Regions from separate parts of the Novosphingobium sp. DS6-6 genome, predicted to be linked through region 2. Evidence: predicted binding sites of a transcription regulator. Region 2 holds the regulator's gene; the other holds the start of a gene.
The links. Region 2 encodes LexA, which represses DNA repair genes until DNA is damaged. Its sites were predicted from a motif close to GTTCCNCNCTTGTTCT; they were not measured.

Region 1: a site for LexA is predicted at 4,982-4,997, ahead of AC3EDY_RS00415 (putative DNA modification/repair radical SAM protein). Genes of this name have one in related genera too.

Annotation. Positions count from the first base shown of each region.
Region 1 covers NZ_JBYNTS010000001.1:77,135-83,125, forward strand. Annotated here, with positions in the region: gene prsR (PEP-CTERM-box response regulator transcription factor) at 1-71, shown strand, start outside; gene AC3EDY_RS00395 (tetratricopeptide repeat protein) at 88-1,671, shown strand; gene AC3EDY_RS00400 (amino acid permease) at 1,902-3,422, shown strand; gene AC3EDY_RS00405 (pyridoxamine 5'-phosphate oxidase family protein) at 3,509-3,991, opposite strand; gene AC3EDY_RS00410 (alpha/beta fold hydrolase) at 4,024-4,920, opposite strand; gene AC3EDY_RS00415 (putative DNA modification/repair radical SAM protein) at 5,044-5,991, shown strand, end outside.
Region 2 covers NZ_JBYNTS010000011.1:43,719-49,709, reverse strand. Annotated here, with positions in the region: gene AC3EDY_RS13105 (reverse transcriptase-like protein) at 1-181, shown strand, start outside; gene moaC (cyclic pyranopterin monophosphate synthase MoaC) at 189-659, shown strand; gene AC3EDY_RS13095 (molybdopterin molybdotransferase MoeA) at 656-1,900, shown strand; gene lexA (transcriptional repressor LexA) at 1,958-2,647, shown strand; gene AC3EDY_RS13085 (peroxiredoxin-like family protein) at 2,753-3,430, opposite strand; gene AC3EDY_RS13080 (LysR substrate-binding domain-containing protein) at 3,529-4,362, opposite strand; gene AC3EDY_RS13075 (ABC transporter permease) at 4,628-5,431, shown strand; gene AC3EDY_RS13070 (ABC transporter ATP-binding protein) at 5,472-5,991, shown strand, end outside.

The DNA of each region.
Region 1 (5,991 bases), on a different contig from region 2:
CGGCGCGGCTGCTCGGTATCAGCCGGCCCACGCTCTATGACCTGCTCAAGCAGTATGACATGCAAAACTGATCCCCGGCGTCGGCGCGTGCGGCAGCACGGTGCGGCCTTGGTCGGCGTTCTGGCGCTCGTCGCGACGTCCGGCCTGCCGGCCGCCGCCGATGCGCCACCGCTCGACAGCGTGCGGGCCGGCGCCCGCGCGGCGCTTGCCCGGCGCGATCCGATCTCTGCCGAAGTCGCGCTGCGCGATGCCCTGCGCCGCGGTGCGCCGGCCGATGCCCTGCGGGCCGATCTTGCCGCTGCTTTGCTGGCGCGGGGGGCCAGGGCCGATGCCCATGCGCTGCTCGATGAGCCGGCGGGTTTCACGCCCGATACGGCCGCGTTCGGCTGGCGCATGCGCGGCGAGCTGGCGCTTGCCGAAAGGCGCCTGCCCGACGCGGGGCGGGCATTCGATCAGGCGTTGCGCCTGACGCCGGCCGATGCGGATCTGTGGGTGTCGATCGCGCGCCTGCGCTTTGCCGGCGGCGAACAGGCGCAGGCCATCGCGGCTGCGACCCGCGCGGTGGCCCTCGCGCCGCAAAGTGCCCGCGCTCTGACGCTGCGCGGCCTGCTGGTGCGCGAGCAATTCGGCCTGCGCGCGTCGCTGCCCTGGTTCGAACAGGGCCTTCGGCTTCACCCTCGCGATCCCGATCTGCTGGCCGAATACGCCGCCACGCTGGGCGACATGGGCCAGGCCCGGGCCATGCTGACCGTGGTGCGCCGCCTGGCCGAAGTGGACCCGGGCAATGTCCGCGCGCTTTATCTTCAAGCCGTGCTCGCCGCGCGGGGCGGGCAGGGCGATCTGGCGCGATCGATCCTGCAGCGCACGGGCACGGCGCTGCGCGACATGCCCGCGGCCATGCTGCTGGGCGGCGTGCTGGAATATCGGGCCGGCAACGTCGGCGTGGCCGCCGGCCTTTTCGCCCGCCTGGTGCGGCTTCAGCCCGATAATCTGCAAGCCCAGCAATTGCTGGCGCGGGCCATTGCCAGTGAGGGGGATGACCGCCAGGTCGTCGCGCGGTGGGGCAGCCTGGCGCGCCAGCCGTCTGCAACGCCCTATCTGCGCACGGTGGTGGCGCAGGCGTGGCAGCGGCTGGGCCAGCCGCAGCGCGCGCGGGATCTGGTCGGCCGGGCTGCGCCAGCGCCTGCCACAGCCTTTGCCGCGATGCCGTCTGATCTGCCGCTTGGCGCCCTCGCGCTGCGCTATCAGGACGGTCCCAATTTCGCCACGTCGGCCGTGCCCTATGTCAGGGGATTGCTTGCCGCGCGGCAGTACGATCGCGCGCGCGGGGTGGCCGACAGGCTGCGCGCGGCCAACCCCGGCGCGGCGGAAGCCTGGCTTCTGGCCGGCGATGTGCGGATGATGGCGGGCGATGCCAGAGGCGCTCTGGTTCAGTACGACGCAGCCGCGGCGATCCGGTTCAACGAACCCGTCCTGCGCCGCATGGATGCCGCCCTGCGCGCGGCGGGCCGCCGGCACGAGGCCGACGCCATGACCGCGCGCTATCTTGCACAAAATCCGGCAAGCCTGGTTGCCATGCGCCTGCTTGCCGCGGCCTGGGCGGCAGAGGGGCGCAGCTTCGAAGCGCAGGCGATGGCCCGGGCGCTCGCTGCGCGCGATCAGGTGCTTTAACCTGGGCGGCCATGCAAACCGGCCCGCTGCCGCCTTTGCCTGCGCCTGGCCTGCATTCAGCCCAAAGCATGTGGAAAACCCCCGGCGGACGGATCGAATGCGCCGCCTTGTGCAAAAAGGTCCTTTGACAAGACCTGCCTTGCCGCTAGCGTCGACGCCCAAGACCTGGTCACCGGTGCAACGTTTTGGCGTTGGGGTCCCGCTGTACCGGCCCAAGGCAGGAGATTGCGATGTTTGGACGCGTCAAACCACTCGACGCTATTCTGGCGACCGCCGAAAAGAAATCGCTGCATCGCTCGCTCGGTGCGTTTCAGTTGACCATGCTTGGTGTCGGCGCCGTGATCGGCACCGGCATTTTCGTGCTGACGGCCGAAGCGGCGCAGAAGGCCGGCCCCGGCATGATGGTCAGCTTCATCATTGCCGGTTTCGTCTGCGCGGTCGCCGCGCTTTGCTATGCGGAAATGGCCTCGATGGTCCCGGTTTCGGGTTCGGCCTATACCTATAGCTACGCCGTCATGGGCGAACTGGTCGCCTGGATGGTCGGCTGGGCCTTGATCCTGGAATATGCGATCGCCGCGGGTGCCGTATCGGTCGGCTGGTCCGGCTACATGATCGGCTTCGTGCAAAACAGCCTGCACATAACGGTGCCGCTGGAATTCGTGCGTGGACCGTTCGATGGTGGCCTTATCAATCTCCCGGCCATGGCGATCGCCATCATGATCACGGCCTTGCTCATTCTGGGCACGAAGGAAAGCGCCACGGTCAACGCCGTGCTGGTGGCGATCAAGATCGCTGCGCTTCTGCTGTTCATCGGGCTTACCTTGCCGATGCTGAAGGCGGGCAATTTCCAGCCTTTCGCGCCGCTCGGCTTCGCCGGCATTTCGGGCGCGGCAGCCTCGATTTTCTTTGCTTACGTGGGCTTCGATGCGGTTTCCACCGCGGCCGAGGAAACCAAGAATCCCCAGCGCAACATGCCGATCGGCCTGATCGGCAGCCTGGCGATCTGCACCGTGTTCTACATGCTGGTGGCCGCCGGGGTGATCGGCACCGTCGGTGCGCAGCCGGTTTATGGCGCGGGTCACGAGGCACTTTCGCCCGGTTCGGCCGCGTTGTCGCAGACTTGCAAATCGATCGGCGAGAATGCCGTGGTATGCTCCAAAGAGGCGCTGGCCTGGACACTGCGTTCAATCGGCCATCCGTTCATCGGCTGGCTGGTGGGATTGGCCGCCATCCTGGCGCTGCCTTCCGTCATCCTGATGATGATGTTCGGCCAGACCCGCATTTTCTTCGTGATGAGCCGCGACGGACTTCTGCCGGAATTTTTCTCAAAGGTTCATCCGCGCTTCCACACCCCGCATGTCATCACTTTGCTGACAGGCGTGTTCGTTGCCCTGTTCGCAGCGTTCTTTCCGGTGGGCCTGCTGGCCGACGTTTCCAACTCGGGAACCCTGTTTGCTTTCGGCGCGGTTTCGATCGCCGTCCTCGTCCTTCGTCGCACCGACCCTTCGCGCAAGCGTCCGTTCCGCACGCCGGCTGTCAGCATTGTCGCGCCCGTTTCGATCGCGGGCTGCATCTATCTGTTCGCCAGCTTGTCGGCCGCTACGATCCAGCTTTTCATCGGCTGGGCGGTCGTGGGGCTCATTGTCTATTACGCCTATAGCCGCCAGCGCAGCCACGTGGGTCGCGGCCTGGTCGAAGTCCACGAAACCGACAGCGACCTGCCGCCGGGCCCGGTGCCGCCGATCATCTGAGACGGCTTGTTCATTGCCCTGGAAAAAGCCGCCGTTTCCTTTGTCGGAAACGGCGGCTTTTGTTTAATTGAACGCTTCCGTTCCATTTACAGGGTGGTTTCGGCATATCCTCCCTTGAGGCTGTCGCCCACCGGCAGGCCAAGCGCCATCTTCACGGCGCCGACCACGCCCACTTCGCCCGACCAGATGGCCGCATCGCCAAGGTCCAGGCGCAGGAACAGCAGGTTGGGATCGGTCTTGCCGCCCGGATACCACGCTTCCACCGTGTTGTTCCACTGCGCGTCCAGCACCGCGCGGTCGGTCTCTTCGATCAGCACGCCGGAAAAACGGGCGAACAGATCGTGCCCTTTCGAGGAAAAGGTCGCCGTCGCCGGGCCCTGGACGGCAAAGCGGTTGTCGCGCGACGTGAAGAACCAGATGGCGTGGTCGGCGTCCTTGTCCAACTGCGCCGTCATCGGCGCCGCGCTGTCTGGGTCGGCATCGAGCTGCAGCATCACGAACGGCGAATGGTCCAGCGCTTTCCAGAATTTTTCCTTCAGTTCCGAAGGGCTGCCTTGGTCATAATGCATGGTCTCTCTCCTTGGGTAAAATGGCGCAGGCGTTACACCGGGGGTGAAGCGATCAGCAGCTCGGGGGTCAGCGTATCGATCCCGGCCTGGCGATCCTCGGGCCGGCGCCCCGCCAGAAAATCGGTGAGATCGGCAATCAGACGCTCCTTTGCCGAAGCGAAAAGCCCATGCGGCGCGCCGGAATATTCCAGCAGCGTGGCATGGGGCACCGCGCGTGCCACGGCCCGCGCCGTCGCATCGAGCGGCACGGTCTTGTCGGCCGTGCCGTGGACGATCAGCGTGGGAATGGTAAAGCTGGGCAGATCGTCGCGAAAATCGGTCGTGGCAAATGCCTCTGCCGCCGCGAGGGTCGGCAGCAGGCCGGCCTGCATCGCCTGTGCCCACGACAGCCGCAGTTGCTCGTCGCTGACCGGTTGCGCCAGCAGGCCCACGCCGTAGACTTCCTTGAAGAACGGCCCCATGAACTTGCCCCTGTCGGCCAACAGGCCTTCGGTTATCTGGGCAAATGTCTCCGCAGGGACGCCGTCAGGGTTGTCGTCGCTCTGGGCCATGCCGGGCACCACCGAAGATACCAGGGCCACGCGCGCAATGCCGTCGGTGCCGTGGCGGGAAAGATAGCGGGCCACTTCGCCCCCGCCCATCGAAAAGCCGACCAGCGCAGCGCCGGGAAGCGCACTCGTCGCCCCCAGAACATCGGCCAGATCATCGGCGAACGTGTCATAGTCATAGCCGTGGCCGGGCTGGTCCGATCGCCCGAACCCGCGCCGGTCATAGGCGATGGCGCGATAGCCAGCCTGGGCGAGGGCCAGCATGACGGGATCCCAGCTATCGGCATTCAGCGGCCAGCCGTGAATCAGCACGACTGTCGGCCCCCTGCCCCAGGATTTGGCATAGAGCCTGGTGCCGTCGCGCGTCTCGATCATGGGCATCGTCGGATAACTCCGCAAAAGTCTGCCCCTCCGCGCCTATAACCTGCGTCAGGGCCTCTCCGTTCCGCCCCTCTGCCCAAAATGCCGCTGGCATTTCGGCTGGTTGGAACGTATATAGAACATATGACGCAAGCTTCGGTAATGGAACGGCTGGGCATTCTGGCCGATGCGGCCAAATACGATGCCAGCTGTGCTTCGTCAGGCACGGTCAAGCGCAACAGCGCCGGCGGCAAGGGCCTGGGTTCGACCGAAGGCATGGGCATCTGCCATGCCTATGCCCCCGATGGACGATGCATTTCGCTGCTCAAGATCCTGCTGACGAACCACTGCATTTTCGATTGCCACTATTGCGTCAACCGCAAGAGCTCCAACGTTCGCCGTGCGCGTTTCACGCCCCAGGAAGTGGCCGACCTGACGATGGCGTTCTACCGGCGCAATTATATCGAAGGGCTGTTCCTGTCCTCGGGGATCGTGCGGTCATCGAACCACACGATGGAACAGATGATCGAGGCGGCCCGCATCCTGCGCGAAGAGCATCAATTTCGCGGCTATATCCATCTCAAGACCATTCCCGAGGCCGATGCCGAGCTGGTGGGGCGCGCCGGGCTCTATGCCGATCGCGTGTCTATCAATGTGGAACTGCCGACCGAACGGGGTCTGGCGCGGCTCGCCCCCGATAAGTCCACGCCGGTGATCGAAAGCGCGATGGCCAGGATCGGCAGCGCGATCGTCGAGGCAAAGGATGCCCGCCGGCGTTTCCGCCATGCCCCGCGCTTTGCCCCGGCCGGCCAATCGACGCAGATGATCGTGGGCGCCGATCAAGCCAGCGATGCCGATATCGTCGGTCGCTCGGCCGCTCTTTACAGCCGGTTTTCCCTGCGCCGGGTCTATTATTCGGCTTTCAGCCCGATCCCCGATGCCAGCGCGGTGCTGCCGCTGCGGCGCCCGCCGCTGATGCGCGAACACCGGCTCTATCAATCGGACTGGCTGATGCGGTTCTATGGTTTTTCCGCGCAGGAGGTGCAGCAGGCGGCCGACCCGGCCGGCATGCTGCCGCTCGACATCGATCCC
Region 2 (5,991 bases):
TGCCGATTGCCTTGCCGCCTATTGGAACGGCATCGTTCCATTTTCCCGTGTTCGCCTGCGCCATGTCGGCCGCGCGCAGAACCTGGCCGGCATCGCGCTCGATCATCCGCGTGATGGCCTGGCCCCGCCCCAACCGCTTATCGGTGAAGAGGGCTTGCGCCTGGCCGCCCGCGTGGCATGACCGTGGCATGACGCAGCTTACCCATCTCGATGCCCGGGGCCACGCCCGCATGGTCGATATCGGCGCCAAGCAGCCCACCCATCGCGTGGCCGTAGCGCAGGGCCTGATCCGCATGTCGGCCACGGCGCTGGCGGCGATCCGCGACGGCACCGTGCCCAAGGGTGACGTGCTGGCCACCGCCCGCATTGCCGGGATCATGGCCGCGAAGAAGACGGGCGAGTTGATCCCCCTGTGCCACCCCCTCGCGCTCGATGCCGTGGCGGTGGAATTCGCATTCGTGGACGAGGGCGTCGAATGCACCGCCACCGCCTCTCTCACCGCCCGGACCGGCGTCGAGATGGAAGCGATGACAGCCGCTTGCGTGGCGTTGTTGACAATCTATGACATGGCCAAGGCGGTGGACAAGGGCATGGTGATCGAGGCCGTGCGCCTGGTGGCCAAGCGGGGCGGCAAGTCGGGCGATTGGTCTGCGCCATGAACGGCGCGCATGACGGTTCGCGCCCGGCGCCGCTGCCGCTCGAACAGGCCCAGGCGCGGCTGATCGCCCTGGCGCCGCATCTGGCGATCGAACATCGCGCCACGGCAGAGACGCTGGGTCATTACCTTGCCGCGCCGCTGGTGGCGGCACGCACCCAGCCGGCAACCGCGCTTTCGGCGATGGATGGCTATGCCCTGCGTGCCGCCGATCTGCCCGGCCCCTGGTCCGTTACGGGAGAAAGCGCGGCCGGCCATCCCTTTGCCGGGGTGGTGAACCCGGGCGAAGCGGTGCGGATCAGCACCGGGGCGGCCATGCCCGCCGGCGCCGATTGCGTGCTTCTGCAGGAAGACACGGCGCGCAACGGTGATCTGCTCACACTGCAGGGGGTGCCGCCCGATCCGCCGTCGCGGCATATTCGCCCCGCGGGCATGGATTTTGCCGCGCATGACCTGCTGCTCGCCACCGGCACGCGGCTGGGACCGGCGCAGATCGCACTGGCCCTGGCCGCCGGGCATGGCCACGTGGCGGTGCACCGCCGCCTGCGCCTGGCGATCATCGACAGCGGCGACGAACTGGCCGCGCCGGGGCACGCCCCGCTGCCGCACCAGATCCCGGCCAGCAACGGCCCGATGCTGGCGGCCATGGCGGCCGCCTTGCCGGTCGACGTGCAGCGGATCGGCCCTGTGCCCGATGACCTTGCCCGGCTCGCCGCTGTGCTCGACGCCGTACGCGATGCCGATGTGGTGGTGACCAGTGGCGGTGCTTCGGTGGGCGATCACGATCTCGTCCGCCCTGCGCTCGAAGCCGCGGGGGCGCAGATCGATTTCTGGCGCGTGGCGATCAAGCCCGGCAAACCGTTGCTGGTGGGCCATCGCCCGGCCGGGATGACGGGAGTGCCGCAGATCATTCTCGGGCTGCCAGGCAACCCCGCCTCGGCATTCGTTACCGCGCATCTGTTCATGCTGCCACTGCTGCGGGCGGCGCTGGGCGCGGCCCAGCCACTCGCCATGCCGTTTGACGCCCCGCTTGCCCGGCCCATGCCCGCCGGCGGCGGCCGCACCGAATTCCTGCGCGCGCGATGGGACGGCGTGACGGTGACGCTCGATCCGCTGCAGGATTCCGGTGCCATCAGCCCTATCGCCCGCGCCAACTGCCTGGTCAAGCGCGAAGCCGGCGTGGCCCCGCAACCGCAGGGAACGCCCGTTCCGGTCTATCTGCTCGATTTTGGCGGATTTGCTTGACGGGTTCGGTTTGGTTGCTTATTCGTTCCGCATTCGTTCGCTAGAGGAGACTTGCGGATGCTTACGCGCAAGCAGCACGAACTGCTCTCATTCATCCAGACGCGGCTTGATGAGTCCGGCATTTCCCCCTCGTTCGAGGAGATGAAGGAAGCGCTCGATCTCAAGTCCAAGTCCGGCGTCCACCGCCTGATCTCCGCGCTTGAGGAACGGGGCTTTATCCGCCGCCTGCCAAACCGCGCGCGGGCGCTGGAAGTGATCCGCGAGCCTGAAAGCCTGGCCACCAAGGCCGCCCCGCGCGCCACCATGCCACGCCCGGCGCTTGCCCCGGCCAACACCGGTCACCCGATCCCCGCCGCGGCGAACGACGTGATCGAGATTCCGCTGCACGGCCGCATTGCCGCTGGCGCCCCGATCGAAGCGCTGGAAGGGTCGGGCGTCCTGCCCGTGCCGGCGGCGCTGCTCGGTTCCGGCGAGCACTATGCGCTCGAAGTTTCAGGCGATTCCATGATCGAGGCCGGCATTCTCGATGGCGATTATGCTCTCGTGCGGCGCACCAGTACCGCGCGCGATGGCGAGATCGTCGTTGCGCTGGTGCGCGGCGAGGAAGCGACGCTCAAGTATCTCCACCGCGAGAAGGGCATGATCCGCCTCGATCCGGCCAATGCGGCCCATGATCCGCAATTCTACGCGCCCAACGAAGTGGAAGTGCAAGGCAAGCTGGCAGGCCTTCTGCGCCGTTATCACTGACAGGCCTTCTCACGGGCACCGGCAGGCTTTCCCACGGGCTGGCCTTCCGGCCGCCGCGATGGGCAGCGGGCCGTCCGGAACGCTCGCCACCCCGCGCCGCGCCGTTCAGCCTGCGGTCGCGGCCACGTCTATCCGTGTCTCGGGTAGCTGCGCCAGGATGGTCTCGGCCTCTGGCCGGTCGAGCCAGTCGGGGCTTACCGCAAGGAAGCGCAAAGTGCGATCGGGCGCCACGATCGCCACGGCCGGCTGAGTCATCTCATAACTATGCGTGCCCAGCGTCGCCCCGATCCACGGCGCGCCCGGGGCCACCGCCGGCTGGTCATCGGGAAAGAACGTGATACCGAGCTGCCGCGCCAGGGCATAACCGGGATCGGCAAACGTGGGGAAACGCAGGCCATGGCGCTCTTTCGGCCCCGTATCGACCGGGATCTGCGGGCTGACGGCCAGAAGGCGAATACCCGCCGCGTCGAGCCTGGGCCGCAAGGCCTCGTCATAATAGGGCAACGCGATGTTGCAGGCCGGGCAGCCGCCAAAGCGGAAGAAGATCAGCACGGCGGGGCCATCCGCAAGGAGGGCGTCGCTGTCCTGCGTCTCCCCTTGCGCGTCCACCAGGCGGAATGGCGCCAGCCGCGTGCCGGGCGCCGGGTGGCGAGACGGATCATGCCGTTCCACCAGCAGGCGCCGCTGTTCGGCATTGCGGGCCAGCTGCTCGGGCGCCCAGGTCCGCGCGCGCTCGGCGGCAAGATCGGCAAAGCGTTGGGCAAGGCTAGCGGGCTGGGTCATGATCGCATTCCTGTGCTGAGGTTCCGCTTCGACCGCTAGACCTGCCGCTTTGTGCCGACCATCGAGATCAGCGCCGCCATGCATGAGACTTTGCAATACTACAGCGTGGCCACGGTTTGCCGCGCCAGTTCGGCGAGCCGCGCCGTGGCAGCATCGAGCGCGCCGGCGGTCTGGAGAATGCACGAGACACGCGGGAGCGCGGGCAGCGGGCCACTGTCGAGCAGGGCATCGGGCAAAAACAGCGGCGTGCGCACGGTCAGCCCCAGCCCGGCCTGCACTGCCGCGCGCAGGGTCGTCAGGTTGGGCGTTTCCACGGTGATGCGATAAGTGCGGCCGATATCCTCCAGCGCGCGGATCGCCGCCTCGCGGAAGCGGCAGGGCTGCTCGAGCACGGCCAGCGGAATAACTTCGCGCCCGGCAAGGCCCGCCTCGCCGAACCAGGCCATGTCGGCCGTGGCCACGGCGTTTTCGTCGCTGGGCAGACCATAACCCAGCACGATGTCAAGCTGGCGCCGCTCGAGCTGGCCGAGCAGTTCGGCCGTACCCGCGATGCGCGAATAGATCTGCGCCTCGGGATGCAGTTCGGCAAACTGCGCCAGCAGGCCCGAAAGCAGCAGCTCGGCGAAATCCTGCACCATCCCGATCCGCGCCGGGCCGTTGTATTGGCCAGCGCTCACCGCCGCGACGGCTTCGTCATGCAACGTCAATACCTTGCGCGCGTAATCGAGCATGAGTTCGCCCGCCGGAGTCAAAGTAAGACGCCGGCCATCACGGTGGAACAGCGCCTGCTGCAGCAGTTCTTCCAGGCGCTTGATCTGCAGGCTGAGTGCCGACTGGGTGACGAACACCTTTTCCGAGGCGTTGAGCATCGAACCGGTATCGACGATGGCAACGAAGCTGCGCAGCAGGTTGGTGGGCAGGTTGACCGGCATGAGGCACCATCGGACAAGTTGGAAGGGGCGGGCAAGTTGGAAAGGGCAGGCAATTCCTCACAGCTACAGCCACCTATTTTATCTATCAAAATAGTAGACATTTAAAATGCTAAAGGAAGTGTTTGTCGGCGCGGTTCCCCGCCGAAATGCTTCGCTTGGCCGCCATCTATGAGCGCTGCAAATGAATGGGGATCAAAACTCAATTGATTGAATAGACAATGCAGGTTCTGCTGTCAGCAAGATTCCGCCATTCAGGTCTGCCACCATGCCCAACCGCGTTTCCGTCCGCATTGCACCGCCTGCCCTGATCGGGCGGCTCGGCCGCTCGCGCTGGTCGTCCCCGCTCGGCCTGCTGGGCGCGTGGGAGCTTGCATCGCGTTCCGGAATCATCCCCGAACGCACGCTGGCCGCGCCATCGGCCGTGATCGCCACTTTGTGGACCATGCTCGTTTCCGGCGAATTGCCGCAGAACCTTCTGGTTTCGTTCTGGCGGGTGGGGTTCGGCCTGGCGATCGGCGTATCCGTGGGCGTGGTTCTGGCCTTGCTGGCCGGACTTTCACGCCAGGGCGAGGCGATGGTCGATCCCATCATGCAGATCAAGCGCACGATCCCCACGCTGGCGCTCACGCCGTTGTTCATCGTCTGGTTCGGCATCGGCGAAACTCCCAAGGTTGCCCTGATCGCCTTTGCATCGATGTTCCCGGTCTATCTCAACCTCTACAGCGGCATTCGCGGGGTCGATGTGCGCCTGCTGGAAGGGGCGCGCAGCTTCGGCCTCGGCCAGGCTGAACTGATCTGGCATGTCATCCTGCCCGGCGCCCTGCCTGCATTGCTGGTCGGCCTGCGCTATTCGCTGTCTCTAGCCATCCTCGTTCTGGTAGTGGCCGAACAGATAAACGCCTCGGCCGGGCTTGGCTATCTCATCAACAATGCCCGCGATTTCCTGCGCACCGACATCATCGTGGTGTGCCTGATGGTCTACGCCGTGCTGGGTCTGGGTGCCGATGCGCTGGTCCGCACGATCGAGCGCCGCGCGCTCGTCTGGCGCCCCTCCCTGGTCAAAGCCTGACCGGCCCGCCTTCCCCCTGTCGCTTCAAGGAGTAAGACCCATGGACGCCCGCCTCCGGTTCCTTGCCCAAGATGCAGTTCCCGCACCCGCGGCCCGGCCCATCGTCCGCCTGTCGAACTTCACCCGCCGGTTCGGCGACGTGACCGTGATCGAAGGGCTGGAACTGACGATCCAGCCCGGCGAGTTCGTCGCGCTGCTCGGCCGCTCGGGCTCGGGCAAGACCACGCTGCTGCGCACGCTGGCCGGGCTCGACGGCGCCGAGGGGCAGGACGTGTCGGTTCCCGCGGCGCGCGCGGTGGTCTTTCAGGATGCGCGCCTGCTGCCGTGGAAAAAGGTCTGGCGCAATGTCGCGCTGGGCCTGAAAGGCGCGGATATTCGCGCCCGCGCGCAGCACGCGCTCAAGGAAGTGGGCCTTGGCCATCGCTTGGATGCCTGGCCGCTGACGCTGTCGGGCGGCGAAGCGCAACGCGTTGCCCTGGCGCGCGCGCTGGTGCGCGAACCGGAACTGCTGCTGCTCGACGAGCCTTTCGCCGCGCTCGACGCGCTGACCCGCCTGCGCA